Regions from separate parts of the Streptomyces sp. NBC_00080 genome, predicted to be linked through region 1. Evidence: riboswitches for the same ligand, from Rfam matches in the RefSeq annotation. Region 1 holds a riboswitch; the other holds the start of a gene.

Evidence for each region. A riboswitch is a leader RNA that binds a small molecule or an ion and turns the genes downstream of it on or off. The one in region 1 is predicted to bind S-adenosylmethionine.
Region 2: linked by a shared signal. The riboswitch ahead of OHU34_RS30740 (aminotransferase class V-fold PLP-dependent enzyme) and the one ahead of thrC (threonine synthase) in region 1 are both predicted to bind S-adenosylmethionine.

The regions. Positions count from the first base shown of each region.
Region 1 covers NZ_CP108235.1:5,178,871-5,194,215, forward strand. Annotated here, with positions in the region: gene OHU34_RS23285 (trehalose-6-phosphate synthase) at 1-188, opposite strand, end outside; gene OHU34_RS23290 (glucosyl-3-phosphoglycerate synthase) at 305-1,249, opposite strand; SAM riboswitch class I at 1,420-1,585, shown strand; gene thrC (threonine synthase) at 1,604-2,902, shown strand; gene OHU34_RS23300 (MoaD/ThiS family protein) at 3,021-3,296, shown strand; gene OHU34_RS23305 (cold-shock protein) at 3,750-3,956, shown strand; gene groL (chaperonin GroEL) at 4,303-5,925, shown strand; gene OHU34_RS23315 (class I SAM-dependent methyltransferase) at 6,079-6,759, opposite strand; gene OHU34_RS23320 (NADH:flavin oxidoreductase) at 6,939-8,066, shown strand; gene OHU34_RS23325 (metallophosphoesterase) at 8,110-8,961, shown strand; gene OHU34_RS23330 (MFS transporter) at 9,202-10,692, shown strand; gene OHU34_RS23335 (carboxylesterase/lipase family protein) at 10,808-12,382, shown strand; gene OHU34_RS23340 (hypothetical protein) at 12,405-12,980, opposite strand; gene OHU34_RS23345 (subtype B tannase) at 13,159-14,709, shown strand; gene OHU34_RS23350 (PTS transporter subunit EIIC) at 14,642-15,345, opposite strand, start outside.
Region 2 covers NZ_CP108235.1:6,907,874-6,923,218, reverse strand. Annotated here, with positions in the region: gene OHU34_RS30770 (NlpC/P60 family protein) at 1-894, opposite strand, end outside; gene OHU34_RS30765 (C40 family peptidase) at 1,094-2,128, opposite strand; gene OHU34_RS30760 (NYN domain-containing protein) at 2,340-3,683, opposite strand; gene OHU34_RS30755 (hypothetical protein) at 3,753-3,992, opposite strand; gene OHU34_RS30750 (rhomboid family intramembrane serine protease) at 4,166-4,951, shown strand; gene OHU34_RS30745 (Lrp/AsnC family transcriptional regulator) at 4,948-5,229, shown strand; gene OHU34_RS30740 (aminotransferase class V-fold PLP-dependent enzyme) at 5,262-6,623, opposite strand; SAM riboswitch class IV at 6,804-6,920, opposite strand; gene trpD (anthranilate phosphoribosyltransferase) at 7,000-8,064, opposite strand; gene OHU34_RS30730 (cytochrome bc complex cytochrome b subunit) at 8,227-9,873, opposite strand; gene OHU34_RS30725 (ubiquinol-cytochrome c reductase iron-sulfur subunit) at 9,870-10,931, opposite strand; gene OHU34_RS30720 (c-type cytochrome) at 10,928-11,740, opposite strand; gene OHU34_RS30715 (heme-copper oxidase subunit III) at 11,806-12,426, opposite strand; gene OHU34_RS30710 (response regulator transcription factor) at 12,605-13,009, shown strand; gene OHU34_RS30705 (Ig-like domain-containing protein) at 13,067-14,320, opposite strand; gene OHU34_RS30700 (cytochrome c oxidase subunit 4) at 14,452-14,850, opposite strand; gene ctaD (cytochrome c oxidase subunit I) at 14,847-15,345, opposite strand, start outside.

The DNA.
Region 1 (15,345 bases):
GAGAGCGCGGAGCACACCCAGAGGGCGCCCGCCTCGGGCCCGATGGCCGACAGGCCGGAGACCAGCCCGCCGCCCCCGCGTTTCGCGTGCAGCGAGCCGTCCTCGCGTACCTCGTAGGAGACCGGACCGCGGTTGGACGCGACCAGCACCTCGGCGGCCCGGGCGGCAGTGTCGTGCGTGGAAGCCATACGCCCAACCTAGCCCGGTCGGGAAACGCTCAAACGTACGGTCGCGCTGCGTGGACGGGCCGTATCCGGCCGTGTCGCCGCGGTCGGCGCCATGCCGTATACGGCCCGTCCGGCACTCACGCGACCTTGCGGGTCGCGTACTCCGCGATCTCCGCCATCGGCGGCCGTTCCTCGGTGTCCACGGAGTACGTCCGCGGCTCGAAGCCGTCCGCGCTCCGTTCGAACTGGGTGAGGGACGGGCGGATCAGGTGCCCGCGGGCCAGCCGGAGCTGGGCGGTGCGGTAGATGGCCGCCGCCATCCGGCCCAGCGCCTGCCCGTCCTGGTGACGGTGCTTGCGCACGCCGATGTCGACCTGGGCGAGGGCGTCCAGGCCCACCAGGTGCAGGGCGTCCACCAGCATGCCCAGCTCCACGCCGTAGCCGACGGGGAAGGGCAGCTGCTCCAGCAGGCTGCGGCGGGCCGCGTACTCGCCGCCGAGCGGCTGCACGAACCCGGCCAGCTGCGGCCAGTGCATGTTGAGCAGCGGGCGGGCCATCAGCTCGGTGACCCTGCCGCCCTGGCCGGCCGCGCCGCCCAGCGGACGGTCGTACATGCCCTTGACCAGATCCACCCCGGGGTCGGTGAGCAGCGGGCCGACGATCCCCGAGACGAAGTCCGAGGAGAACTCCCTCAGATCGGCGTCGATGAAACAGACGATGTCCCCGGTGGTGACCAGCAGGGAGCGCCACAGGACCTCGCCCTTGCCGGGCACGGCCGGTATCCGCGGCAGGATGTCGTCCCGGTGGACGACCCGCGCGCCGGCCGCCGCGGCCACCTCGGACGTACGGTCGGTCGAGCCCGAGTCGACGACGACGATCTCGTCGACGAGCGGGACCTGGTGCATGAGGTCGTGACGGATGACCGCGACGATGTCACCGACCGTCTCCTCCTCGTTCAGCGCGGGCAGGACGACGGACACCGACTGGTTCGTGGCGCGCTTCGCGGCCAGGATCCGGTGGAGCGGACGATCGGTCGCGGACCAGGAGCGGGTGGCCAGCCAGCGCTCAGTTTCTCGAAGCACAGTCTGCGGCTCCTCACTGTCGTGATCACACCGGGTGCACGGGAGGTGACCGTGTGATCCATCTCGCGGTTCGGACGACTCTCTCAACTGTCCTGGCCTTCGGTTACAGTCTTGAACAACGCGGATGACCATCGCATGTCCGAGGTCGCCCCCCGTTCACAACTTCATACCGCTCATCCAGAGGGGCAGAGGGATACGGCCCGATGAAGCCCCGGCAACCCTCCAGCCGGTCTCGTAACGATCACTGATCCACGTGGTGATCGCTTCGCGAGGCTCCCGGCTCGGGAAGGTGCCAAATCCGTCTCACGGCGAGATGCGTCGTGAGGAAGATGAGGAGAAAGGGCCTCGCCTCACATGGCTGCGCAGACTGTTGCAAGCACCACCGACTCTACGACGTCCTCTGCTGTCGACCTCGGTCCGGCCGCGGCGTTGACCTGCCGCGAGTGCGGCCACCGCGTGCCCCTCGGCCCGGTCTTCGCCTGCGAGGAGTGTTTCGGGCCGCTCGAGATCGCCTACGACTTCTCCTCCTACGACACGGAGGAGCTCCGCAAGCGCATCGAGTCGGGGCCCGCGAACATCTGGCGCTACGCGCCGCTGCTGCCCGTCCCCGCGGACGTGGCCGACAAGCCCAACATCAACCCCGGCTGGACCAAGCTCGTCCAGGCCGACAACCTCGCCCGTGAACTGGGCGTCGACGCCGGCAAGCTCTTCGTCAAGGACGACTCCGGCAACCCGACCCACTCCTTCAAGGACCGGGTCGTCGCCCAGGCCATCGAGGCCGCCCGCGCGTTCGGCTTCACCACTCTCTCCTGCTCCTCCACGGGCAACCTGGCCGGTGCCGTCGGCGCCGCCGCCGCCCGGGCGGGCTTCCGGTCCTGCGTGTTCATCCCGCACGACCTGGAGCAGGGCAAGGTCGTCATGGCCGCCATCTACGGCGGCGAGCTCGTCGGCATCGAGGGCAACTACGACGACGTCAACCGCTTCTGTTCCGAGCTCATCGGCGACTCGGCGGGCGAGGGCTGGGGCTTCGTCAACGTCAACCTGCGGCCCTACTACGCCGAGGGCTCCAAGACGCTGGCGTACGAGATCTGCGAGCAGCTCGGCTGGCGGCTGCCGGACCAGCTGGTCGTGCCGATCGCCTCCGGCTCCCAGCTCACGAAGATCGACAAGGGCCTTCAGGAGCTGATCAAGCTCGGGCTGGTCGAGGACAAGCCGTACAAGATCTTCGGCGCGCAGGCCGAGGGCTGCTCCCCGGTGTCCGTGGCCTACAAGGCCGGGCACGACGTGGTCCGCCCCCAGAAGCCGAACACCATCGCCAAGTCGCTGGCCATCGGCAACCCGGCGGACGGTCCGTACGTCCTCGACATCGCGCGGCGCACCGGCGGCGCGGTGGAGGACGTGAACGACGAGCAGGTGGTCGACGCGATCAAGCTGCTGGCGCGCACCGAGGGCATCTTCGCGGAGACCGCCGGTGGTGTGACGGTGGGCGTGACGCGCAAGCTGATCGAGAACGGTCTTCTCGACCCGACGCTCACCACCGTGGTGCTGAACACGGGTGACGGTCTGAAGACGCTGGACGCGGTGGCCGGCAGCGGCCTGACCGCGACCATCCGCCCGACCCTGGAGTCGTTCCGGGACGCTGGTCTCGGCTGAGAGATTTGTTGTTCGTCTGCGGGCCGTGGGGCTGGTCGCGCCCACGCGGCGGCAGCCGCACGATCCAGACAGCCCCGCGCCCTTCGGGGCGCTCCGCCTGACCGGAGGTCGAAAGAGCATGAGCGTCAACGTCCGCATCCCCACCATCCTGCGCACCTACACCGGCGGCCAGGCCGAGGTGAAGGCCGAGGGCGCGACCCTGGGTGAGGTCATCGCCGACCTGGAGAAGAACCACACCGGCATCGCCGCCCGGGTCCTGGACGACCAGGGCAAGCTGCGCCGGTTCGTCAACGTGTACGTGAACGACGACGACGTCCGCTTCGAGCAGGGCCTGCAGACGGCGACCCCGGACGGCGCCGGCGTCTCGATCATCCCGGCCGTCGCAGGTGGCTGACCGTAGTTCAGTACCCATCGGTAGTAACCGTCGGTAACAGCGATTACCGAGCGTTCATCGAATTGCCCTCTCCGCGATAGAAGCGGAGGGGGCAATTCAGTGTGGTTGAGCGCGGTACAGTTGGGGAACCCGGTCCCGATCACCGGATCCGGAGCCTTTGATTTCTGCCCCGCGCCCGACAAGAAGCAGCCAATGTGTGCGCCTCTTTCGTGGCATTTGTGGCTTATACAGGGCCCGACTTGCCCTTAATTCGGGCGAATTCTCGCCACATTCCGGATCCCATGCGTCCGGAATTCTCGTCCGACTGACCTGTTGCAGACGGCAGTTGGACAGATACATTCAGCCGCGGTCGACGCGTTCCGGCGCACGCCCCCAAGCCAACCGGGGGGTGAGGTCTGACCCGGATCCGCGAAGTGTGGATCCGTGCAAGGGCCAGTAATAGGGGAGTTAGGCATGGCTCAGGGCACCGTCAAATGGTTCAACGCGGAGAAGGGGTACGGCTTCATCGCGGTCGACGGTGGTGCGGATGTTTTCGTCCACTACAGCGCGATTCAGATGGACGGCTACCGCACCCTGGAAGAGGGTCAGCGGGTCGATTTCGAGATCTCGCAGGGTCAGAAGGGGCCGCAGGCGGACATGGTCCGGCTCGCGACCGGCTGAAGCACGCGCCGACTGAAAGCGTCGTTCTTCTGTACAACTGACGAAGGGCTCGCACCCCCATGGGGGTGCGAGCCCTTCGGTCTGTCCGGGGGCGTGCGCGAGGCGTCGGTGAGACGTCCGCGAGGGGTGTCCGGAAGGGCACGGGTCCGGCGGAGGCGCTTGCACTCTCATGGGTCGAGTGCTAATCATTGGCGTTAGCACTCTGAAGGTGAGAGTGACAACGAGGACCGGGTCGGTGAGGCCCGCAGGCCAGGTGGGGCAAGGAACCACGAGGCCGGCGAGCCGTCCGTCGCGGGCGCCAGCGCGGTCCGGAGCAATCCACCCCAGTCCGGGAGGACCACTTCACATGGCCAAGATCATCGCGTTCGACGAGGAGGCACGGCGCGGCCTCGAGCGCGGCATGAACCAGCTCGCGGACGCCGTGAAGGTGACGCTCGGCCCCAAGGGCCGCAACGTCGTCCTCGAGAAGAAGTGGGGCGCACCCACGATCACCAACGATGGTGTTTCCATCGCCAAGGAGATCGAGCTCGAGGACCCGTACGAGAAGATCGGCGCCGAGCTGGTCAAGGAAGTCGCCAAGAAGACGGACGACGTCGCCGGTGACGGTACGACCACCGCGACCGTCCTCGCCCAGGCCCTGGTCAAGGAAGGCCTGCGCAACGTAGCCGCCGGCGCCAACCCGATGGCCCTCAAGCGCGGTATCGAGAAGGCCGTCGAGGCCGTCTCCGGTGCCCTGCTCGAGCAGGCCAAGGATGTCGAGACCAAGGAGCAGATCGCTTCCACGGCCTCCATCTCCGCCGCCGACACCCAGATCGGCGAGCTCATCGCCGAGGCGATGGACAAGGTCGGCAAGGAAGGCGTCATCACCGTCGAGGAGTCCCAGACCTTCGGTCTGGAGCTGGAACTCACCGAGGGTATGCGCTTCGACAAGGGCTACATCTCGGCGTACTTCGCCACCGACATGGAGCGTATGGAGGCCGTCCTCGACGACCCGTACATCCTGATCGCGAACTCCAAGATCGCGAACGTCAAGGACCTGCTCCCGCTCCTCGAGAAGGTCATGCAGGGCGGCAAGCCGCTGCTGATCATCGCCGAGGACGTCGAGGGCGAGGCCCTGTCGACGCTGGTCGTCAACAAGATCCGCGGCACCTTCAAGTCCGTCGCGGTCAAGGCGCCGGGCTTCGGCGACCGCCGCAAGGCGATGCTGAACGACATCGCCATCCTCACCGGTGGCGAGGTCATCTCCGAGGAGGTCGGTCTCAAGCTCGAGAACACGACCATCGACCTGCTCGGCAAGGCCCGCAAGGTCGTCATCACCAAGGACGAGACCACCATCGTCGACGGTGCCGGCTCCTCGGACCAGGTCGCCGGTCGGGTCAACCAGATCCGCGCCGAGATCGAGAACAGCGACTCGGACTACGACCGCGAGAAGCTGCAGGAGCGCCTGGCGAAGCTCGCCGGCGGTGTCGCGGTCATCAAGGCCGGTGCCGCCACCGAGGTGGAGCTCAAGGAGCGCAAGCACCGCATCGAGGACGCCGTCCGCAACGCGAAGGCCGCCGTCGAGGAGGGCATCGTCGCCGGTGGTGGCGTGGCCCTCATCCAGGCGTCCTCCGTCTTCGAGAAGCTGGACCTCGAGGGTGACGAGGCGACCGGCGCCAACGCCGTGCGCATCGCGCTCGAGGCCCCGCTGAAGCAGATCGCCGTCAACGGTGGTCTCGAGGGTGGCGTCGTCGTCGAGAAGGTCCGCAACCTGCCCATCGGCCACGGCCTGAACGCCGCGACCGGTGACTACGTCGACATGATCGCCGAAGGCATCATCGACCCGGCGAAGGTCACGCGCTCTGCCCTGCAGAACGCCGCCTCCATCGCCGCGCTGTTCCTCACCACCGAGGCCGTCATCGCCGACAAGCCGGAGAAGGCCGCCGCGCCCGCCGGCGGCGGCATGCCGGGCGGTGACATGGACTTCTGATCGACCTCTGGTCGATCGCCCGTCCTTCGGACCGAGGGCGGCACTTCCCGGAAGCGGGGGGTGCCGCCCTCGGGCGTTTTCGGGGTGCTGATGAGGACGTGGTGCCGGGAGGCCGAACCGTGACGCCTGCTCCCGGGAGGGGGTTTCGTCGGTTCAGGCGGCGGCGTAGTGGGAGGCGATGGCGGGCTGGCCCGTGTAGTTGGGGCCGGCGGCCGGGTCGGCGCCCAGGTAGCGGAACGGAAGGCGGACGGCTCGGGCGCCCCGGAGGGTGAGGCGGTGGTGGCGGGGGCTGTAGTCGTAGCCCGCCGCGCGCAGAGCCGAGACCACGCCTCTCGCGGCGGTCGAACCGTCGGCGTGACGCACCGACTCCGGGTCGAAGTGGGCGACCAGCAGGCCGTCCTCGCTCAGCCAGGACGCGGCGCGGGTGAGCAGACCGAGCTGGTCGCCGACGTAGTGCAGGCCGTGGACGCAGGTGATCAGGTCGTAGGTCCGGGCCGGGGTCCAGGAGGAGACGGAGGCGACTATCTCCTCCAGGGCGGGCGGGGCGGGCCGCGGGACGAGCGGGCCCACCAGGTCGACGGCGGTGAGGACCGCCTCGGCCTGCAGGGCGGACGCCGCCTCGCGCAGGGCGCGGCCCTCGCCGCTGCACAGGTCCAGCCAGGAGGGCGCGGGGCGGTGCGCCAGGTGGGCCAGGAGGTCGACGCCCAGTTCACGGGCGTAGCTGTTCACGCCGGTGAGGCCGCGCTCGCGGTTCATGCTGTTGTTGGCGACCACGGAGGACCGTTCCAGCTCGGGGGAGGAGAGCAGGGAGCTGAGCGGCGGGGGCTTCGGCATGGCGTCATTCTCGCGGCCGGGATGGGTGGCAGAGAGGTGCGGCCCGGGTGCGTGGCCGGGATCACAGGGGCTCTCTCCAGGGGTCCGGAATGGCGCGGGGGGCCGGGGGGTTTCAGTGGGAGAGGCACTAAATGCATGTGCACATACCCAACGGTCCATCGCCCCGAGGAGCCCCCCACGTGAGCATCACCCCGCCCGCCGCCACGCGCGCCGCCGAGATTCTCGCCCGCCCGGTGTCCATCAACGGACTCACCGTCCCGAACCGCATCGCCATGGCGCCGATGACGCGCATGTTCTCCCCGGGTGGCGTTCCCGGTGAGGACGTCGTGTCGTACTACGGCCGTCGGGCCGCCGCCGGTGTGGGCCTCATCGTCACCGAGGGGACGTACGTAGGGCACGAGTCGGCGGGACAGAGCGACCGGGTGCCGCGCTTCCACGGCGCGGAGCAGCTCGCGGGCTGGGCGAAGGTCGCGGAGGCCGTGCACGCGGGCGGCGGGACGATCGTGCCGCAGCTGTGGCACCTCGGGATGGTGCGCAATCAGGGCGAGCCGCCGTTCGCGGACGCGCCCGCCGTCGGCCCCTCCGGCATCCGGGTCGACGGCACCGAGGGCACCGGCAAGGCGATGACCCAGCGCGACCTGGACGACGTCATCGGCGCGTTCGCCGAGGCCGCGGCCGCCGCCGAGCGCATCGGCTTCGACGGCGTGGAGATCCACGGCGCCCACGGATACCTCGTGGACCAGTTCCTGTGGGCCGGCACCAACCGCCGTACCGACGCCTACGGCGGCGACGCCGTGGCCCGTGCCAGGTTCGCCGCCGAGCTCGTGGCCGCCGTGCGCGAGACCGTCTCGGCCGAGTTCCCGATCATCTTCCGCTACTCGCAGTGGAAGCAGGAGGCGTACGACGCGCGACTCGCCGAGACGCCGGAGGAGCTGGAGGCCATCCTCGCCCCGCTCGCCGCCGCCGGTGTCGACTCCTTCCACGCCTCCACCCGCCGCTACTGGCTCCCGGAGTTCGAGGGCTCGGACCTCAACCTCGCGGGCTGGACGAAGAAGCTGACCGGCAAGCCCACCATCACGGTCGGCTCGGTCGGGCTCGACGGCGACTTCCTCAAGGCCTTCGCGGGCCAGGGCTCCCCGGTCAAGGGCATCGACGACCTCCTCGACCGGCTGGAGCGCGACGAGTTCGACATGGTGGCCGTCGGGCGTGCGCTGCTCCAGGACCCGCAGTGGGCGGCCAAGGTGCTCGACGGCCGTCTCGACGAGCTGAAGCCGTACGACGCCGCCGCGCTGCGCACCCTCAGCTGAGCGACTCCTCGCTGAGCGTCAACTCGCGGGTATGGTCCGGGAGATGAGAATCCTGCATCTCTCGGACACCCATATCGGCCGCGTCGACGGGCCCGACGGCCGTCGTGTCGACGCCGCCGACTCCCTGCGGCTCCTGCTGGGCGAACTTTGCCACCTGCGGGACGTGGACGCGGTCGTCGTCACCGGCGACCTCGCCGACGACTCGGTGGCGGCTTACACGACCGTGCGAGAGCTGATCGGCGGCTTCGCGCGCTCTCTCGGCGCGCCCGTCTTCTACACCACCGGCAACCACGACGAGCGGTCCGCCTTCACGAAGGTGCTGGGCAGTGGCCACCCGGATGCCGTCCTCGACTTCCCCGGCGCCGAGCGGGCCGCCGTCAGCACGGTGGGCGGTTGGCGGCTCATCACCCTCGACTCGCTGGTTCCGGGGGAGGTGTACGGCCGACTGGGCGCAGGCCAACTGGACTGGCTGCGGGACGTGTTGAGCACGCCGGCCGGGCAGGGCACCGTCGTCGCCTTCCATCATCCGCCGATCAGTCTCGACATCTCGGCGACCCAGCAGGTCTTCGGGCTGCGCGACCCCGAGGGGCTGGCGGAGGTGATCCGGGGGAGTGACGTCCGCGTGCTGCTCACCGGGCACTTCCATCTCCAGCTCTTCGGGCTGCTGGCCGGCGTGCCGGTGTGGGTGACGCCCGGGGTCGTCAACCGCATCGACCTGACCACCGCGCCCGGCACCGAACGGGCGGTGCGTGGGGCGTCCGCATCCCTGGTGGAGCCGGGCGGGGCGACGGGGCCGATGTTCCACACCCTGCACGCACGGGATCCGCGTGCCCACGAGACGGTGTACGAGCTGGACGAGGAGCGGACCCGGGAGATCATCGCGCGCCACGGCTGAGGCCCGGGGCTTCCCACGGCCGAGCCCGGGGGCCTCCGGCCGGCCTTCGTCCGCCCATCGTCCGCCCTCCGCTTGACCTCGACTGCCCTCCGTCTACCCTCCGTCTGCCCTCCGTCTGGCCTCCCGTTTCTCCTCGGGGGGCGCGGGCACGGGAGATTTAGCTTGCTTAACTCAATCAATCTACATAAGCTTGCTTGAGTCAAGCAGTTCACCCCTCGTGCATCCGACGGAGGCCCTGTCATGTCCGACGCCCTTGCCCGACCCGCTGCGGCGGGAACATCCGCCCCATCGAGGTCGAACGCCGTGGTGGCGGTGCTGGCCCTGGCCGGGATCGTCGTCTCGCTGATGCAGACGCTGGTCATCCCGATCGTTCCCGAGCTGCCCAAGCTGCTGGACGCGCCCGCCTCCGACACCGCCTGGGCGGTCACCGCCACGCTGCTCGCCGCCGCCGTCGCCACCCCGGTCGTGGGGCGGCTCGGGGACATGGTCGGCAAGCGACGGATGCTGCTCACCAGCATCGTGCTGCTGGTGTCCGGCTCGGTGGTCTGCGCCCTCGCCGACTCGCTCGTCCCGATGATCGTCGGCCGTGCGCTCCAAGGTCTGTCGGCCGCCGTGGTGCCGCTGGGCATCAGCATCCTGCGGGACACGGTGTCCGCCGAGAAGCTCGCCGGTTCGACCGCGGTGATGAGCGCCTCCCTGGGCGTCGGCGGCGCGCTCGGTCTGCCCACCGCCGCGTTCATCGCGGACAACTGGGACTGGCACATCCTCTTCTGGACCTCAGCCGCCCTCGGCGTCGTCTCCTTCCTGCTCGTGCTGCTGTTCGTCCCTGCCTCGCAGAACCGGGTCGGCGGCCGCTTCGACCTCGTCGGCTCGCTCGGTCTGTCCGCCGGTCTGGTCTCGCTGCTGCTGGCCGTGTCCAAGGGCGCCGACTGGGGCTGGACCTCCGGTACGACACTGGGCCTGGGTGCCGCCGCCGTCCTGATCCTGGCCGCCTGGGGCCGGTGGGAGCTCAAGGCGAAGCAGCCGCTGGTCGACCTGCGCACCACTGCCAAGCCGCAGGTGCTCTTCACCAACCTCGCCTCGATCGCCCTCGGCTTCTCGATGTTCGCGATGTCCCTGGTCCTGCCCCAGCTGCTCCAGCTGCCCGAGCAGACCGGCTACGGCCTGGGCAGGTCGATGCTGACCGTCGGTCTGGTGCTGGCCCCGCAGGGCCTGGTCATGATGGTCATGTCCGCCGTGTCCGCCAAGATCACCAAGGCCGAGGGCCCCAAGGTCACCCTGATGATCGGCGCGCTGATCGTCGCCTCCGGCTACGGCCTGAACATCCTGCTCATGTCCGAGGTCTGGCACCTGATCCTGGTGTCCTGCATCATCGGCGCCGGTATCGGCTTCACCTACGGCGCGCTCCCGGCGCTGATCATGGGCGCCGTGGATCCCTCCCAGACGGGTGCGGCCAACAGCCTCAACACCCTGATGCGGTCCCTGGGCACCAGCTTCGCCAGTGCCATCGCCGGTGTGATCCTCGCTCAGATGACCACCGACTTCGGCGGCTACGCCCTTCCCTCGGAGAACGGCTTCAAGGTCGTCATGGCCATCGGAGCCGGCGCGGCCCTGGCCGCCTTCCTCCTCGCCCTCTTCATCCCGAAGCGCAGGGCCGCGGCCGGGCTCCCGGTGGTGGAAGACGCGGCAGGCACGGAGGGCGCCGAGGAGGCCGCCCCGGTCAAGGCGTGAGCGCCAACTGACGTGCCGGAGGCGGCTGTCACCCACACGAGGGGTGACAGCCGCCTTCGGCACTTTCGCCGATCACCGTCCGTTCCACGATCAGCCGCCATTTCAGGAGTGATCAATGACGACACCCGACGCCACCGACACCACCGACCGGCTCGTCGCCCGCACCACCGTCGGCGCCGTACGAGGTCGCCGCGAGGAGGACCTGACGGTCTTCCGCGGTATCCCCTTCGCCGCGCCGCCGGTCGGCGAGGCCCGCTTCCAGGCCCCGCGCCCGCCCCGTCCGTGGGACGGGATACGGGAGGCGTACGCCTTCGGCCCGCCGCCCCCGCAGGAGGCCGGCATCCAGGGCCGGGCGGGGATCCCGGACGCCCCGACCGGCGACGACTGGCTGACGGTCAACGTCTGGACCCCGGACTCGGAGCCGGACCCGTCGGCCGCCCGGCCGGTGATGGTGTGGATCTACGGCGGCGCCTACAAGCTCGGTCACTCCGGCAGCCCCGGCTACGACGCGCAGCACCTCGCTCGCGCCGGTGATCTGGTCGTCGTCACCTTCAACTACCGGGTCGGCATAGAGGGGTTCGCGCGGATCGAGGGCGCGCCCGCCAACCGGGGGCTGCTGGATCAGGTCGCCGCGCTGGAGTGGGTGCGGGACAACATCACGGCGTTCGGGGGCGACCCGGGCCGGGTGACCGTCTTCGGCGAGTCGGCGGGCGCCGGTTCGGTGGCCTCGCTGCTGGCCATGCCGAGCGCCCGGGGCCTGTTCGGGCGGGCCATCGCGCAGAGCGTGCCCGGCACGTACTTCTCCGACGAACTGGCCCGCGACCTCGCGAGCGCGATCGCCGCGGAGGCCGGCCTGCGTCCGACCGCCGCCGACCTGGGCGCGGTGGACCCGCGCACGCTGACCGAGGCCGGTGCGGCGCTGGGCGCGAAGATGGCACAGCGGGTGGACCGGTGGGGGCGGGTAGCGCCCACGGTCACCCCGTTCTCTCCCGTGGTCGACGGCGAGATCCTGCCGACGACCCCCTGGCAGGCGCTGGCGGCGGGCGCCGCTCGGGACGTCGAGCTGATCGTCGGTCACAACGCGCAGGAGTTCCGGCTGTTCCTCGTCCTGGGCGGCCTGCTGGGCAAGGTGACCGAGGAACAGGCGACGGCCGTGCTGCGGCTGTTCGCCCCGGGCGGGGGAGCGGAAGGCGAACAGGCCTACCGGTCGGCCTTCCCCGACGCGGACGCGGGCGAGCTGTACGAGAGGGTGCAGTCGGACTGGCTGTTCCACATACCCTCCCTGCGGCTGGCCGAGGCGCAGGTGGCGGGCGGTGGCCGGGCTCATGTCTACGAGTTGACCTGGCCGGCCCCGGGAGCCGGCGGCACCCTGGGCGCGTGCCACGGCCTGGACATCCCGCTGCTGTTCGGCACCTACGCGGCGGACCTCGGCAACCTGCTGTTCGCGGGGGCGGAGGTGACGGACGAGGCCCGGGCCCTGACGGCGCAGTTCCAGCGGTCGTGGACGTCCTTCGCGCGGACGGGAGACCCGGGCTGGCCGGCCTACGACCCGGAGCGGCGGCTGGTACAGGTGCTGGACGCGGAGCCGGAGGTGCGCCCGTACCCGGAGGAGACGTCCCGGCGGCTGTGGGAGGGCCACGGCTTCCCGCCGCTGCCGCTGCCGGCCGGGGGTGTACGCGACGGGGCCTGAGAGCTGTACGGCGGTGGAGGGCCTAGAGGTTGCCGAGGGGCTCGATGTCGACCTTCACCGGGGTGCCCCAGATGCGCAGTACTTCGTAGTCGGTGAACTCGTGCACCAGACGGTAGGCCATCGCGGGCCGGGATCCGCGGCGCAGGGCGGCGATGTAGAGCTCGGCCTCGCGGCGGTCCCTGCGCGGTGTCCCGCAGAGCTGCCACTCCTGGCCGGTCCACAGCTCCGCCAGCCAGCGCTGCTGGGGCTGCGGGCGGTCGGCGCGGGTGCCGTAACGGGAGGTGGAGGGGGTGGGGGCGCTGTAGGGGGCCTGCGGGGCGGGGCCGTTGAACTCGGCGCGGCGGGCCGCCCGGCGGCGGGTCTCGCAGAGCAGGCACAGGTCGGGGGCCGCCTCGTCGACCGGGCCGTGCGGGTGCTCGGCGCAGCGGGTGGTGGGGGTGGCGCCGACGACGCTGTCGTCCAGCAGGTCCAGGGCACGCCGCAGATCGGCCTTGACCTCGTGCAGCCGGGTGTCCGGGGTGTCGGCGTTGAGCGCTTCGCCGTGCTCGCCGAGGAGTCGGAGGGCACGGCCGAGCGCGGTGAGCTGGGCGTGGTTCATGGCTCCAGGGTAGGGCGGGCGCGGCGGGTGACGGCTCTCGGCCAATCTGCGCGACGCAGCTGTGATTGTTGACAATTTCGGTGACGATTAGTGCGGGCGGGTGGTAGCAAGGGGGCGACGGCAAGAGCTGCCTACTCAAGAGACGGATGTGAAGCGAGTGAAGCGCAGGACTGTGGTCATGGGGCTCACCGCGGCAGGAGCCGTGCCCGCCCTCGGGTTCGCCCCGGAGGCCGCCGCGGCCGGGAAGGACGGGACGGTCGGGAACGGCGGGACGGTCGGGAAGGGCGGGGCTACCGTCGGCTCCGGGGCGGCGGCCGACGCCTCCCTGGTCTTCGACCCCACCGCCTATACCGAGCAGACCATCAGCATCAAGGACACCACCGGCACCGCGCACAGCGTGACCTACCGCTTCTTCAAGGTCGCCAGTTACGTGGCCGCGCCGGTGAACGCGGCCTACCAGTCCTTGAACGTCAGCGTCCCCGTGTCCATCGACGGCACCGCGGTCGACGCCTCCGACGCGCCCATCCTGTTCGCCAACGCCGTCGGCGGCTACATGCCGTCCTCCGTCGCGAACGCCACCGGGATCAGCGCGTCCGGGATGGGCGGCGGCACCAGCCGGCAGGGGCTGGCGCTGGCCGCCGGGTACGTCGTCGTGGAGCCCGGCGCCCGCGGCCGTAGCCTCGTCGACGCGAACGGCACGTACTACGGCACGGCTCCCGCCGCGATCGTCGATCTCAAGGCGGCGGTGCGGTACCTGAAGTTCAACAAGGGCCGTGTCCCCGGCGACGTCGAGCGGATCGTCTCCAGCGGCGTCAGTGCCGGTGGTGCCCTCTCCGCGCTGCTCGGTGCCTCCGGCGACAGCCCGCTGTACGACCCCTACCTCGCGGAGATCGGGGCGGCGGACACCTCCGACGCCATCTTCGCCAGCGGCGACTGGTGCCCCATCACCGACCTGGAGCACGCCGACGCCGCCTACGAGTGGTGCTGGGGAGCCAACCCGCTCGCCTCCGGCGCCACGGTCGACGCGCCGATCTCGGCCGACCTGAAGGCACAGTTCACGGCCTACCTGGCGGCCCTGAAACTGCGCGCCAAGGGCTACGGCACCCTCACCGCCCGCAACCTGGACACCTATCTGCTGGAGACCTTCATCCAGCCCTCGGCCACGAAGTACCTGGCGGCCCTGACGGACACCGCTCGCGACACCTACCTCGCCGCGAACCCCTTCATCACCTGGTCCGTGGGCAAGGCCACCTTCACCTGGGCGGACTTCCTCACCCACGTCGGAGCCCGCAAGAAGAACGCCCCCTCCTTCGACGGCTTCGACCTGTCCACGCCCGAATGCAACCTCTTCGGCACCGGCACCACCAAGGCCCGCCACTTCACGCTCTACAGCCTCCGCCACGAGGCCGGCGACAGCGCCCGCCTGGACGCCGACCTCCCCGCCAAGCTGCACCTGATGAACCCGATGTACCACCTCGTCGACAAGGTCAACCCGCACCGCGCGAAGCACTGGTGGATACGGCTCGGCACGAAGGACAGCGACACCTCGCTGTCGGTGGCCGCCAATCTCGCGACGCGCCTGACCGCGCTCGGCGACGATGTCGACACGGCCTACTACTGGGACGCCGGCCACGGCGCCGACCTGGATCCCGGCGACTTCGTCAGCTGGATCGGCGAGGTGTCGGGCCACCAGGGCTTCCGCTCCCGCTCCGGCTCCCGCGGGAAGTAGCGCCGGCCATCACGCGGTCGGTGACGCCGAAGGCGTAGGTCGCCGCGAAGCCGACCGCGTACCCCGTCAGCAGCCCGCCGGCGTAGACCGCCGCCGTCAGGCCCAGTCCCCGGTTGCCCGCCAGCAGCGGGAACAGGGCCCAGCCGGACGGGCCGATCGCCGTCGCCCCCACCTTGTCGCCGAGCATCGCGAAGAAGCCGACGAAGGCGCCGCCGGCCGCCCCGCCCGCGCAGGCGGTGAGGAAAGGACGGCCCAGCGGCAGCGACACCCCGTAGATCAGGGGCTCCCCGACGCCCAGCAGCCCGGCCGGCAGCGCCGACCTGATCGTCGTCCGGAGGGAGGTGTCGTGGCGCAGCCGTACGTACACCGCCATCGCCGCGCCGACCTGGCCCGCGCCCGCCATCGCCAGGACGGGCAGCAGAACCGTGTAGCCCTGCTGGTCGATGAGGGTGGTGTGGATGGGGATGAGGGCCTGGTGCAGGCCGAGCATCACCAGCGGCAGGAAGAGGCCGCCGAGCACCAGCCCCGCGAAGGCGCCCGTCGTCGCCAGCAGCCAGTTCGCCCCGGTGCCGATGGCCGAGGACACCACTCCGGCCGCGTACATCAGTCCGTACAGCGTGCCGAGCCCGGCGACCA
Region 2 (15,345 bases), 1.7 Mb from region 1:
GTAGGTGACGATGTCGCCGGGCCGGGCCTGGGAGAGCGGCACCCGCCGGCCCGCGTGCGCCTGGGCCTGCGAGGTGCGCGGCAGCGAGATCCCGGCCTGCGCGTACGACCACTGCATGAGGCCCGAACAGTCGAACCCGGTGGGCCCGTTGGCGCCCCAGACGTACGGCTTGCCGAGCGCGGAGCGCACGGCGGCCACGGCGGCGCCCGCGCGGCCGGAGGCCGGGACGGCGCCCGACAGGTCGGACATGGTGTCCCGGCCGGAGCGGGAGGCCCGGTCGAAGGCGGCGCGTTCGGCGGACGGCAAGGCGTTGAGCAGCTCCCGCGCCTTGGCGAGCTTCTGTTCCACGGTCCGCTTGTGCCGCACCACGGCCTTGCGGCTCTTCTCCAGTTCGGCGAGCTTGCCCGCGGCCTCGGCGCGCTCCTGGGTGAGTTCCCGCATGGCGCCCTGGAGTTCCCTCAGCTCCCCCGCCTGGTGGGCGGTGATCCGGTCGAGGACGGACGCCTTGGCCAGGTACTCCTCCGGGTCGTCGGAGAACAGCAGCGCCAGGGAGGGGTCGAGGCCGCCGGAGCGGTACTGGGCGCCGGCCAGCGAACCGAGCTGCTCGCGCAGGCCGTTGATGCGCTCCTGCTGCCGGGCGATGTGGTCCTGGGCCACGCCGACCTGCCCCCGCAGGGTGTCGGCGCGCTCGTCGGCCGTGTTGTAGGCCTCGGTGGCCTTCTCGGCCTCCTCGTAGAGACGGTCCACCTCGGCGCGGGTGTCGTCGTGCGGAGCGGCCGTGGCCGGTACGGCGGACACGGCGCCGAACGCGGCGGCCGCGACGGACAGCACGCTCAGGGCGCTGGTGGCGCCCCGGTCGAACCCGGACTGTGCAAGGCGGCGATGGGACCCCACGGGATGCCGCGCTCCTTCCGCTGGCGGACAGGGAAACGCGGCAGACAGTAGCCCCGCGGTGGGGGGTCGGCCAAAGACCTCGGCGGCGACGCACAGTGACGCCCCGCCGCTGACGCAGGTCACCGGCGGGGCGTGGGGTCACTTCTCGTTGCCGTAATTCGCCCGTTCGGGCGGCATGGTGTCCCGGTCCGGGGACCGATCAGATCCGGACGCCGAACTGGAAGGGCATGTTGTTGATCGACTCGTAGCGCACGACGGTGCCGGTGCGCGGGGCGTGCAGCACCTGGCCGTTGCCCGCGTAGAAGCCGACGTGGTGCTGGTCGCCGTAGAAGATGACCAGGTCGCCGACCTTGAGGGCGCTCTGGGAGTAGATGCGCGTACCGGCGTTGGCCTGCGCCTGCGAAGTGCGCGGGATGGAGACGCCCGCCTGGGCGTAGGCCCAGGAGGTCAGACCCGAGCAGTCGTACGTGGCGGTGCCGGTGGCGCCGTACTGGTACGGCTTGCCGAGCTGGCTCTGGGCGGCCTGGAAGGCGGCCATGGCCCGGCCGGAGCCCGTCGGGGAGTCGCCGAGGTCCACCCGGTCGCCGGCGTCGCGGCTGGCGCGGGCGTCGGCGGCCGCGAGGGACGCCTGCTCCTTGGCCGTCAGCGTGTTGAGGAGCTTGCGCGCCTCGGTGAGCTTGGCCTGGACTTCCTTCTTCTTCTTGCCCAGTTCGGTGCGGGTGGTGGCGAGGTCCTTGAGCTTGGTGGAGGCCTCGCTGCGCTCCTGCGCGAGCTCGCGCTGCTTCTCCTGGATCTTCTTCAGCGCCTCGACCTGCTGGGCGCTGAGCTGGTCGGCGGCGGACGCCTTGTCCAGGTAGTCGTCCGGGTCCGAGGAGAGGAGCAGCTGCAAGGAGGGGTCTATGGACCCGGTGCGGTACTGGGCCGCGGCCGCCAGACCCATGGAGTCGCGCAGCTCGTTGAGGTCGGCCTGACCGCGAGCGACGTTGTCCTGGATGGTGGAGATCTCCTTCTGGAGCTTCTCCTGCTTCTCCTTGGCACCGTTGTACTTCTCGGTGGCCTGCTCCGCGTCCTCGTAGAGCTTGTCGACCTTGGTCTTGACCTCGTCCTTGGTGAGCTTCTCGCTGGGCGCCGCGTTGGCGGCCTGCGAGCTCAGTACGACGGCAGCGGCGGCTGCGGTGGTCAGCACGGTCACGCGTGCGCGACTCGGCTGCTTCGGTCGACGGTGGGACGCCACGGAGACGGGCTCCTTCTTTTGAGTGATCACCCGTTTGGAGATGCGAGCCCTGACCTTAGTGACCTCGCCGTGATCAGTTCAAATCCTCAGGAGAAAAAAACCCATCACGCAACGCAGTTTTTTCAATCAACTCACGTGTAGTCATGCTCGATTGACGCTACGTTGCGTGACGATCCAGCCAATTCGGTCAATAAACCTGGAACTTCGACGTTTAGGACAGCCGCTTCAGAAGTACCGCGGAAGCCACCGGTCGGGCACCCGCCTTGGCGATCCCGTCGGCCACCTCACGGTCGGTCGAGGCCACGATGACCGGCCGGCCCGGCGGCTCGGCCCGCACCAGCTGACGGATCAGCTCGTCGGCCGTGACACCCGGCTTGGAGAACAGCACCCGCACCCCGCGCGGCGGCGCGAGCAGCACCGGAGCGGCCAGTTCGGCCCCGTCGAAGACACAGGTGACCTCGGCGCCGGTCTGCGCGGCGAGCTGCGAGAGCTGCCCGAGCAGCCGGAGCCGCTGCTTCTCCAACGGCATCTGCGGATAGCCGGTCTTGGTGACGTTGTAGCCGTCGACGACGAGATGGGCCTGGGGCAGCGCGAGCAACTGGTCGAGAATGGCCGGATCGTTCTCCGACAGAGCACGCGTGGCGATGTCCTTCGGGGTCATTCGCCCCGGTTCGACCGCGTCGACGGTTGCCGCCGGACGCACCGACACCGGCGGCAACGCCAGTTCCCGCCGCAGCCCTTGGGCCGCGTCGAGCACCGTGTCCAGCAGCAGCCGCACCCGCATGTCCTCGACGCTGCGCCCTTCGCGCGCCGCCCGCCGGGTGGCCTCCAGCGCCGCCTCCACCTCTCCGAGCCGCGCCTTGAGCCGCCGGGTCTCGCTCTCCGCGGCCGACACCTGGGCCTGCCCCTCGGCACGCACGGTGTCCAGCTCGCCGCGCACCTTGCGCAGCGCGGCCTCGCCCCGCTTCACGTCACTGAGGGCCGAACGCAGCTTGCGATGGAGCGATTCCGCTTCCTTCTTCGCGGCGTCGAGTTCGGCGCGCAGCCCCTCGGTGCCCGCCCGGGACTGCTCACGGGCCCGGTCGAGCTCCTCGCGCAGCCGCTCCAGTTCGGCCCGGCTCTCCTCGCCGGCCCGCTCGGCGTCCGCCCGCTGGGCCTCCTCACCGGCCGCGGTGACCAGCTTCACCCAGCCGGGGGGCCGCAGCACATAGGCCGCGGCCGCCACTTCGTGCGGGTCCGCGGCCGGGGTCGGCGAGCCGGAGTCGAGAGCGCCGGCGAGTTCCGGCTGGGCCTCTCTGAACTTCTCGGCGATGCGCTGCCGGAAGAGCGGATCGGTCTCCAGCGCGGCGGCCATCGCGTTGCCCGCGAACTTCGCCCGCCGGTTCGGCGCGAACCGGGCGTACTGCCGCAACTGGACGGGCAGTTCACCAACGGTCAGCCCGCCGAAGCCGTCGGAGACGATCTGTACGACCCTGCGCCGCACGCCGTCCGGCAGCGGACGGTCGAGCATCTCGGCGGCGCCGTCGCCCGGCCCCCCGCCTGCGCTCTCCACCATCCGTCACACCCCAATACTGTGCGGGCCTCCCCCACTCTCGGCTTCGCTCGAGCGGGGGGACCCCCATCGTCAGGAACCGGCGCCCGGCCGATCCACGAGTTCCACCTGGTCCACGGCGTTGCACCAGCGGCACCGCACCGACTCGATGGTCTCACTGACCACCTCGCGCTCCTCGACCTTCGGCTCACCGGCGAGGTCGAGGTGCACGTACTCGACGACCTTCGACGAGCGCGTCACGTCGAACCGCGTGAGGTTGCCGCAGAGCGTGCAGCGCCACCGCGTCGCGGCGGTCGGCAGGGGAACCGTCATCGTGGCTATCCGCTTCCTTCTAGTGTCGTGCTTCCGGTTGCCGGGGACGGGCCGGAGGCTCCCCCGCGCGTATGGCTCGTAACCCTACGGCCTGGCGGGTACTCGCCGCCCATCCGTCCGCGGCGGCGAGGCGGTCCGGACGAGTGCGTCCGATTACGTCATGCTTTGTTCTCATGATCGGCGACTGGAACGGGACGGTCGGCAGGGTGGTCCGCAACCGCCCGGCGCCGGTGACCTACGCACTGATCGCCCTGTGCTGCCTGATCTTCCTGATCGGGCCCGCCTCGGGCTTCAATCCGGCGTACGGCTCCGGCGACGAGCTGCTGGCGGCACAGCGCGCCTATTTCCGGCGCTGGGGCGTGGTGCCAGGCGAGCTCTTCGAGGGCGCGCCACGGGCCGCCCTGACCCCGGCCACGGCCCTCTTCGTCCACGGCAGCTGGGTGCACCTGCTGGGCAACATGCTCTTCCTCTACGTCTTCGGGACGATGACCGAGGACCGGATGGGCCGCGTCGAGTTCACGCTCTTCTACCTCGGCTGCGGCTACCTGGCCCTGCTGGGCTACGCCGCCGCCAACGCCGAGTCGTCGCAGTCCCTGGTCGGCGCCTCCGGAGCGATCTCCGCGGTCCTCGGCGCGTTCTTGTACCTGTTCCCCCGGGCGCGGGTGACCAGTCTCCTGCCGTTCCTGTTCTTCCTGCCGCTGCGCTTCCCCGCATGGGTCGTGCTGCCCTTCTGGGCGGCCCTGCAGTGGGTGGCGGCGGGGCAGGCCGCCCAGGGGCCGGGGGTGGCCTATCTGGCGCACCTGGTGGGCTTCGGCCTGGGGCTCCTCTACGCGTGGGCCCGTTTCGGGAAGAAGCCGGGCCCGAAGGGCGGCCTCGAAGGGGCGGCGGCGGGTGACGGGCGGGCGACTAGAGTGAAGCCCGCCCCAGCTCCGGCCCCCGAGGGAGAGAACCAGCCGTGATCACCGCGATCGTCCTCATCAAGACCAGCGTGGACCGGATTCCCGAGATCGCGGAGCGGATCGCTTCGCTGGACTCCGTCAGCGAGGTCTTCTCCGTCACCGGGACGTACGACCTGATCGCCATGGTGCGGGTGAAGGAGCACGAGGACCTGGCGGAGGTCATCCCGGGCAGCATCAGCAAGATCCCCGGGGTGGAGGGCACGGACACGCACGTCGCCTTCCGCACCTACTCGCAGCACGACCTGGAGGCGGCGTTCGCGATCGGGCTGGACTCCTGACCGGCTGACCACCGCCTCCGGCGGACCGTCGCTCAGAGCGCGGGCACGCAGCGGCCGTCCTCCGTCCGGTACTGCCACCGCGCGCCCTCGCTCACCAGTTCGCGCACCGCGTTCACGAAGCGCTCCACGTGCTCGTCCGGGGTTCCCGCGCCGAAGCTCACCCGGATCGCGTTGAGGGACTTCTCGCCGGGAGCCGCCTCGGGGGCGCCGCACTCGCCCTGGGTCTGGGGGTCGCTGCCCAGCAGGGTGCGGACCAGGGGGTGGGCGCAGAAGAGGCCGTCGCGGACCCCGATGCCGTACTCGGCGGAGAGGGCGGCGGCGAAGTGGGAGCTGTTCCAGCCCTCGACGACGAAGGAGATCACGCCGACCCGCGGGGCGTCGTCGCCGAACAGGGACAGCACCTTGACCTGCGGGACCTCGGCCAGACCGGCCCGCACCTTCGCGATCAGGTACTCCTCCCGGGCGACCAGGCCGTCGAAGCCCGCCTCGGCGAGGGCCTTGCACGCCGAGGCGATGGAGTAGGCGCCGATCACGTTCGGGGAGCCGGCCTCGTGGCGGGCGGCGCTCTCGTGCCACTCCACGTCCACTCCCCCGTCCTCGCGCCGCGTGACCTTGCGGCTGGCGCCGCCGCCGGCGAGGTACGGGTCGGCCGCCACCAGCCAGTCGGCGCGGCCGGCCAGCACGCCGGCGCCGAAGGGCGCGTACAGCTTGTGACCGGAGAAGGCGACCCAGTCGACGTCGAGCTCCCGCACGGAGACCGGGTGGTGCGGGGCCAGCTGGGCCGCGTCCAGGACGATCCGGGCGCCGTGGGCGTGCGCGGCGGCCGCCAGCTCGCGTACCGGCCACAGCTCGCCGGTGACGTTCGAGGCGCCGGTGACACAGACCAGGGCCGGGCCGTGCGGGTCACGGTCGGCGAGGGCCCGCTCCAGCGTCTCGACGGCCTGGCGCGGGGTGCGCGGGGCGTCCAGGTAGGTGACCCGGGCGTCCTGCCAGGGCAGCAGCGAGGCGTGGTGCTCGGTCTCGAAGACGAAGACCTGGCAGCCGGCCGGGAGGGCGCGCGCCAGCAGGTTGAGGGAGTCCGTCGTCGAGCGGGTGAAGACCAGCTGGTCGTCGGGGCGGCAGTCCAGGAACTCGGTCACCGTCCTGCGGGCGTTCTCGAAGAGGTCCGTGGACAGCTGCGAGAGGTAGCCGGCCCCCCGGTGGACGCTGCCGTAGTAAGGGGCGTAGGCCGCCACGTCGTCCCAGACGCGCTGGAGGGCGGGGGCGCTGGCCGCGTAGTCGAGCGCCGCGTAGGTGACCTCGCCGCCCGTGACGAGCGGGACCGTGACATCCCGGCCGAGAACGGGCAGCGGCGCACAAACGGTACGGGCGGCGGCAGCGGTGGGGACAGACATGGCGAACTCCCGTGAGAGGCAAGGGGGGACCGCCGTGCGAGCGGACATGGCTCGAGCACGGAGGAAGGTGAAAGGGGTGTGCGGAGGCGGGGCTCTACGCCCTATCGCATTCGCTTGCTCACGGAAGGCTCCCTCGAACGACCAGGACCCCTGGCGGTACTCACTCAGAAGAGTGCGAGGGGTCCGCGCTTGCCGTAGACCTCGCTGCCTACGACCTGGTCCTCACCCGGGGCACCCCGCCACGGACGGAGGGTTGCCGGACAGTCGGCCGGGGCCTCATGACTGTCACTCATGACCTGATACAGGAAACTACGTGAAGTGATCGCCGTCCCGCAACCCGTGTCCGGATCGCGGGACGGCCGTCAGCGGTGGGGCGTCACGCCCGGGTGGCGGCGACCCAGCGGTCCAGCGCCCGCTTGGCCGCACCCGAGTCGATCGACTCGGCCGCCTTGTCCATGCCGTCGCGCAGTTGCCCGGCGAGGGTCCCGGAGCCCGGCTCCAGGGCCACCAGCGCCGCCGCCGAGTTCAGTAGCACGGCGTCCCGCACCGGGCCCTTCTCGCCCTCCAGAAGTCGGCGGGCGACCTCCGCGTTGTACGACGGGTCCCCGCCCCGCAGAGCCTCGACCGGGACCAGTTCGAGCCCGACGTCACGCGGGTCGAAGGTCTCCTCGGTGACCTTGCCGTCGCGGACGACCCACACATGGGAGGTGGCCGTCGTGGTCAGCTCGTCGAGGCCGTCGTCGCCCCGGAAGACCAGGGACGAGTTGCCGCGCTCGGCGAAGACGCCCGCGACGACCGGCGCCATCCGCGGGTCCGCGACCCCGACCGCCTGGGCCCGCACCTTGGCGGGGTTGGTCAGCGGGCCGAGCACGTTGAACACCGTGCGGATGCCCAGCTGGCCGCGCGCGGCGCCCACATGACGCAGCGCCGGGTGGAACTTGATCGCGAAGCAGAAGGTGATCCCGGCCTCCTGGGCCACCTCGGCCACCCGCCGCGGGGTCAGCTCCAGATTGACGCCGAGCTTCTCCAGGACGTCGGAGGCGCCGGACGCGGAGGACGCCGCCCGGTTGCCGTGCTTGACGACCGTGGCGCCCGAGCCGGCCACGACGATCGCCGACATCGTGGAGATGTTGACCGTCTTCGCGCCGTCGCCGCCGGTGCCGACGATGTCGACGGTCCGGCCGGGCACCTCGATCAGGTTGGCGTGCTCGTACATCGCCCGGACGAGCCCGTTGATCTCCGCGACGGTCTCGCCCTTGGCCCGCAGTGCCACCACGAACCCGGCGATCTGCGCGTCGGTCGCCTCGCCCCGCATGATCCGGTCCAGCGCCCAGAACGTGGCGTCGGCGTCCTGGTCGCGACCGTACAGCAGACCGTTCAGCACCTCGGGCCAGGAACGGCCCGCCGCGGTGTCGCCTCCAGCGGGGGTCACAGCGCTCATAGCCGCTCCTGCGTGTGTCGTCGTGTTCGTCTGGTACGTCGTGTGCCGTCGTGCACCTCGTGACAAGGTGCACCCCACCCTATCCAGCCCGTGGGCACGGCAAAGGGCCCCGTCCGAAGACCGGACGGGGCCCTTTCCCGTGGCGTGGCGACGCCTCAGCGATCAGTGGTGGCCGTGGCCGCTCGTGATCTCCTTGTACTCCTCCGCGGTGGGCTTCGGAATCTGCTGGTCCTCACCGAAGTACGCCCCGCTGATCTTGGCGCGGAGCTTCTCCTTGCCCTTCACCTTGCGCTCGACGCCGTTGTCGTCGACGGCGGCGCCGATCGCGGCCGGCTGGTACTGCTCGTGCGCCGTGAGGGTGTGCAGCTGCTCCTGGCTGAGCGGCTCGTGGATCTCGATGAACTCACCGTGCGGCAGGCGCTTGATGGTGCCGGTCTCTCGACCGTGCAGCACCTTGTCCCGGTCCCGGCGCTGGAGGCCGAGGCAGATCCGCTTGGTGACGATGTACGCGATGACCGGTCCGGCGATGAAGAAGATCCGGACGAACCAGGTGATCGAGTTGATCGACAGGTGGAGGTGGGTGGCCCACAGGTCGTTGCCACCACCGACCAGCATGATCATGTACATCGTGACCCAGGCGACGCCCAGCGCGGTGCGCGTCGGGGCGTTGCGCGGCCGGTCCAGGATGTGGTGCTCGCGCTTGTCGCCCGTGACCCACGACTCGATGAAGGGGTAGAGCGCGAGAATCGCGAGCAGGACACCGAACAGGAGCAGCGGGATGAACACGCCCAGGACCAGGGTGTGGCCCCAGATGTTGATCTCCCAGCCCGGCATGAAGCGGATCAGACCCTCGGCGAAGCCCATGTACCAGTCGGGCTGGGCGCCGGTGGACACCTGGTCCGGACGGTAGGGGCCCATGGCCCAGATCGGGTTGATCTGCGCGATGCCCGCGATGACCCCGATGACACCGAAGACCAGGAAGAAGAAGCCTCCGGCCTTGGCCATGTACACCGGCAGCAGCGGCATGCCGACGACGTTCTTGTTGCTCTTGCCGGGGCCCGCGAACTGCGTGTGCTTGTGGTAGAAGACCAGGATCAGGTGGCCGACCACCAGCCCGAGCATGATGCCCGGCAGCAGCAGGATGTGGATCGAGTAGAACCGCGCCACGAAGTCGTGGCCCGGGAACTCCCCGCCGAACAGGAACATCGAGATGTACGTGCCGACGATCGGCGTCGACAGGATCGCGCCCTGCGTGAAGCGGACACCGGTGCCGGAGAGCAGGTCGTCCGGGAGCGAGTAACCGGTGAAACCGGTGAACATGCCGAGGACGAACAGCAGGAAGCCGAACAGCCAGTTGACCTCACGCGGCTTGCGGAACGCGCCCGTGAAGAACACGCGCATCATGTGCACGAACATGCCGGCGAGGAAGATCAGCGCCGCCCAGTGGTGGATCTGCCGGATGAGCAGACCGCCGCGCACGTCGAAGGAGATGTGCAGGGTCGAGCTGAACGCCTCGGACATCAGCTGTCCCTGGAGCGGGACGTAGCTGCCGTGGTACTCCACCTCGTTCATCGACGGGTGGAAGAACAGCGTCAGGTACACACCCGTGAGGATGATGATGATGAAGCTGTAGAGGCAGATCTCACCCAGCATGAACGACCAGTGGTCGGGGAAGATCTTGCGCATGTTGGCCTTGGCCAGGGAGTAGATCCCCAGCCGACCGTCGGCCCAGTCGGCGATCCGCTCGCCCGCCGGAGCCTTCCCGCGTTCGCGGGACTCGTTGCTCTCGGTGTTCTCGTTCGTGCTCATCCGCGCTCCCAGAAAGCAGGACCGACGGGCTCTTCGAAGTCGCCGAGCGCCTCGAGATAGCCCTCGTCGTTCACACCGATGCGCAGCTGCGGCAGGGCGTGGCCGGCGGGGCCGAAGATCACTCGGGCACCGTCGGAGAGGTCGAAGGTGGACTGGTGGCAGGGGCACAGCACGTGGTGCGTCTGCTGCTCGTACAGCGAGATCGGGCAACCGACGTGGGTGCAGATCTTCGAGTACGCCACGATGCCCTGGTAGGACCAGTCGAGTTCCTGCTTGTCCTTGATGTTGTCCGGCTGGAGCCGGACGATCATCAGGGCCGCCTTGGCGATCTCGTTCTGGAACTCCTCGTCGTGCTCCTCCAGGCCCTCGGGCTTGGCGAAGGTGAGCGAACCGACGGCGACGTCCGAGGGACGCAGCGGCTCGTTCGTGTTCATGTTGACGAGCAGCTTGCCCTTGGCCCACAGCGTGTGACGCAGCTTGTCCTCGGGCAGCGGGCCGAGGTCGCGCAGCAGCACGACACCGGACAGCGGCACCAGGGTGAGCGCGCCGAACATCGTGTTGCGGATCAGCTTGCGACGGCCGAGCGCGGACTCCTTGGCACCCTGCTTGAAGTCCGCGTGGACCTTCGCACGGACCTCGGGGGGCGCGGCGATCGCGTGCCGCTCGTCGGCGACCTCCACGTCGGACATCAGGGTGCGGGCCCAGTGGACCGCGCCGGCGCCGATGGTGAACAGCGCCGTGCCCAGCGTCAGACCCAGCGCGAAGTTCAGCGCGCTGAGGTGGCCGATCGGGAACACGAAGATCGACTTGTCGGCGGGGATCGCCACGTACGAGGCGATGAAGCCGACCGTGGCGAGCATCGACAGCGTGAACAGGAAGGCGACCGCACGCTCGGACCGCTTGGCGGCCCGCTCGTCGATGTCCTGGATGCGATGCTCGTGAGGGGGCAGCCCCGGGTCCGCGAACGGGTTCTGCTCGTCCGCGACGCCTACGGCGCTGCCGTGTGCGTGGCCCTGCTCAGCGGGCAGGTTCTCTTCTGGAATGTCTTGGCTACTCATGACTTCTTGGCCTTTGCGGTCCGAGCGGCGACCCAGACGGCTACCGCGATCAGGGCACCGAGACCGAAGATCCACGCGAACAGGCCCTCACTGACCGGCCCGAGGCCGCCCAGCTCCAGACCACCGGGGTTGTTCGTCTCGTCGCTGTTGACCGCGTGCAGGTACGCGATGATGTCCTTCTTGTTCTGCTCCGACAGGGTGGTGTCGGGGAAGGAAGGCATGTTCTGCGGGCCGGTCTGCATGGCCTCGTAGATGTGCTTCGGGTCCACGCCCTCGAGGGTCGGAGCGTACTTGCCCTTGGTGAGGGCACCGCCCTTGCCGGTGAAGTTGTGGCACTGCGCGCAGTTGGTGCGGAACAGCTCGCCACCCTTGGCGATGTCCGCACCCTCCGGGCCGTACTCGGCGTCGGTCGGGACGGACGGGCCGGCGCCCAGGGAGGAGATGAACGCGGCGAGCTGGTCGATCTCGGCCTGCGTGTAGATGACCTTCTTCGAGGGCACCTGGGCGCCCTGGGAGGTAGCCGCGGGCATGCGCCCGGTGCCGACCTGGAAGTCGACGGCCGCGGCGCCCACGCCGACCAGGCTCGGGCCGTCGGAGGTCCCCTGACCGCCGGTGCCGTGGCAGCTTGCGCAGCCAACGGCGTAGAGCTTCTTGCCCTCGTCGATGGCGAGGGACTGGGCGGTGTCGTCTGCCTGCGCCTTGCTCGCGGGCGCAAACGCGGCGTACAGCCCCCCGGTAGCCGCCAGCGCGAGGAGTAGGACGACGAGCGCCGCCAGCGGATGGCGTCGTCGTGCGGAGAGCTTTTTCACGGATTACCCCGGTGTCAGGATCTTCTGCGTCGATGCTTGGGATGTGCGGGAGCGAGCGTGCCCGGCTACTTGATCATGTAGATCGTGGCGAAGAGGCCGATCCAGACGACGTCGACGAAGTGCCAGTAGTAGGACACGACGATGGCCGCGGTCGCCTGCTCGTGGGTGAACCTCTTGGCCGCGTAGGTGCGCCCGAGGACGAACAGGAAGGCGATGAGGCCGCCCGTCACGTGCATGCCATGGAAGCCGGTGGTCAGGTAGAACACCGAGCCGTACGGGTCGGAGGAGAGCGAGAGCCCGTCCTTCTTCACCAGCTCCGTGTACTCGAAGATCTGACCGCCGATGAAGATCGCACCCATGATGAAGGTGACGATGAACCACATCCTGAGCTTCTTCACGTCACCGCGCTCGGCGGCGAAGACGCCGAGCTGGCAGGTGAGCGAGGAGAGCACCAGGATCGTGGTGTTGGTGGCCGAGAACGGGAAGTTCAGGGCCTCGGCCATTTCCTTCCAGTGATCAGGACCCGTCACCGATCGCAGGGTGAAGTACATCGCGAAGAGGGCCGCGAAGAACATCAGCTCGGAACTCAGCCAGATGATGGTTCCGACACTGGTGAGGTTCGGCCGATTGACCGACGGGTGCGCGTGCCCGGTTTCTACTGTCGTTGCTGTCGCCACGACCGACATTATGTCGGTCCCTTATCCCGCCCTCACTCCGGGGGGTGCCGTTCGGAGTGTTCGCACCGTGTGTACTGCCCGTATGGCCCATCGAAGTGGTGTTCCAAGCGGTGTTGACGACGTGTTCAAGGGAGTAGCATCCGCGGCATCGGTTCTGTCCGTACGACGCTGATGTCACGGAGGAAGCATGCAGGCGACCGCCACGGTGCTGGTCTACAGCGACGACGCCAACACCCGCGAGCAGGTCCGGCTCGCGACCGGGCGCAGGCCCGCGCCGGACGTCCCCGTGGTGGAGTTCCTGGAGTGCGCGACGCCCGCGGCGGTGGTGCGAGAGCTGGACAGGGGCGGCGTCGACGTCGTCGTCCTGGACGGCGAGGCCGTGCCCATGGGCGGCATGGGGCTGTGCCGGCAGATCAAGGACGAGGTCTTCCGGTGCCCGCCGGTGCTCCTGCTCATCGGGCGGCCCCAGGACGCCTGGCTCGCCACCTGGAGCCGCGCTGACGCGGCTGTGACGCTGCCTGTGGAGCCCGTGGAGTTCGCTTCGGCCCTGGCGTCCCTGATGCGGCGCAAGAGCCTTACACAGAGCGCCTAGCGGGGGCACAGGGGCGTGGGTTCCCCGCGCCCCCGGCAGCCGTGCCCCCGGCAGTGCCTACACCGCGGCGGGCCGCAGTCTCGACGTGTCCTGCTCCGCCTTCTGCTTGCCGCCCGTCAGCGCGCTGCCCTTGGTCCACTTCTTCCAGTCCAGGTTCCAGTCGCCGAAGCCGTTGCCGAAGGTCTCCATCGTGTCGCCGTAGCTGTTGACGACCTGGACGACGTCGCCCTGGCGGATGTTGTCGAAGAACCACTCGGCGTTGCCCGTGCTCATGCCGGTGCAGCCGTGGCTGACGTTCGCGTACCCCTGGGAGCCCACGGACCAGGGGGCGGCGTGGACGTACTCGCCGCTCCAGGTGACGCGGGTGGCGTAGTACACGGGCAGGTCGTAGGACTCCGAGGAGCCCTCCGCGATACCGACGGAGGTGCCGCGCATCCGTACGAAGTACTCCTTGCCCAGGACGACCTTGACGCCGTTGCGGGTCTCGAAGCCGGGCTTGCCGGTGGTCACCGGGATCTGGTTGATCTCCTCGTTGTTCTTGAAGACCGTCATGGAGTGCGACGACGCGTCCGTGACGGCGATGACCCGGTCGCCGATCGTGAGCTTGAGGTCCTTCGTGGGACCGCCCCACAGCCGGTCGCTGATCTTGATGCCGTCCAGGTTGCTGTGCACCCGGAGGCTGGCGTGGGCCGGCCAGTACTCCTGCGGCCGGTAGTGGAGTTCCTTGTCGTCCACCCAGTGCCAGCCGCCCTGCACGGACGGCGTCGAGTCGACCTTGAGGGCGCGTTCGACGACGGCCCGCTGGGCGGGGTCCTTGATGGGCTGGTCCAGCTTGGCGGTGACGGGCTGGCCGACGCCGTACTCGCCCGCGTCGGGGCCGAACGCGACGCCCAGGCGCTTCTTGGAGGTGGGCTTGCCGGTGTCGAAGGTGAGCACCCGGCGGCCGGGGGCGCCGTCGTCGTCCTCGGTGCTCACGCGGACCGTGTAGTGGGCGTTCGCGGCCAGCGGCTCGGTGCTGTGCCAGCGGCTGCCGTCGGCGGCGAGTTCGCCCGCCACGTAACGGCCTGTGCCGTCCACGGCGGTGACGTCCGTGATGCGGTCGTCGTCCTCCGCGGTGACCTCCAGGGGCTTGTCCGGGTCGGACTTCTTCCCGTCGCCACCGAGGTTGTTGAAGGAGATCTGGTCCGTCGCGTCGTAGGGGCGCGCGGAGAGCGGGTTGCCGTCCGAGCCGCAGGCGCTTGCAACCGCGCCCAGGGCGATCACCAGCAGGGTGCAGCCCACGACGGTGCGAGGGCGGGGTTCGTGGCTCATGGCTTCACGCTAGGGAGCCGGGTCGGCCGCGGCGCGCTGAGTGACACGGACGGAGGAGCACCGTTGCGGCAAAAGCGTGAGCCCGGACCCTCCTGACGGAGTGTCCGGGCTCAGCCCGCGTTCAGTGCGTGCTACTGGGTGCGGCTCTCACCGCGGTAGTACTCGAAGACCCAGCCCCACAGACCGATGAGGATCAGCGGCAGCGAGAAGTACAGCAGCCACCAGCCGACAGCGACCCCCAGGAAGGCCAGGGCGCCGCCGATGCCCAGCGACAGCGGCTGCCAGCTGTGCGGGCTGAAGAAGCCCAGCTCGCCGGCGTCGTCCGCGACGTCCGCCTCCTTGTTGTCCTGCGCGCCCGCGTCGACCCGCCGGGCGGTGAAGCCCAGGTAGAAGCCGATCATGATGCACAGGCCGAAGGCCAGGAAGAGGGCCGTGGTACCGGCCGGCTCCTTCGACCACACGCCATAGACGATCGCCATGACGAGGACGAAGACGCTCAGCCAGACGAACATCTTGCCCTGGATCTTCACTTGCCGGCCTCCTTGCTGCCCGAGATGGCACTGGCACCGTGGCCGGCGTGCTCCAGCTGCTCGAGCGCGGCGATCTCGGGGTGGTGCAGGTCGAACGCCGGGGATTCGCTGCGGATCCGCGGCAGGGTGAGGAAGTTGTGGCGCGGCGGCGGGCAGGAGGTGGCCCACTCCAGGGAGCGGCCGTAGCCCCACGGGTCGTCGACGCCGACCGGCTTGCCGTACTTGGCGGTCTTCCACACGTTGTAGAAGAACGGCAGGACGGACAGACCGAGGACGAACGAGCTGATCGTCGAGATCGTGTTCAGGGCGGTGAAGCCGTCGGCCGCCAGGTAGTCGGCGTACCGACGCGGCATGCCCTCGGCGCCCAGCCAGTGCTGGACCAGGAAGGTGCCGTGGAAGCCGACGAACAGCGTCCAGAAGGTGATCTTGCCGAGGCGCTCGTCGAGCATCTTGCCGGTGAACTTCGGCCACCAGAAGTGGAAGCCGGAGAACATC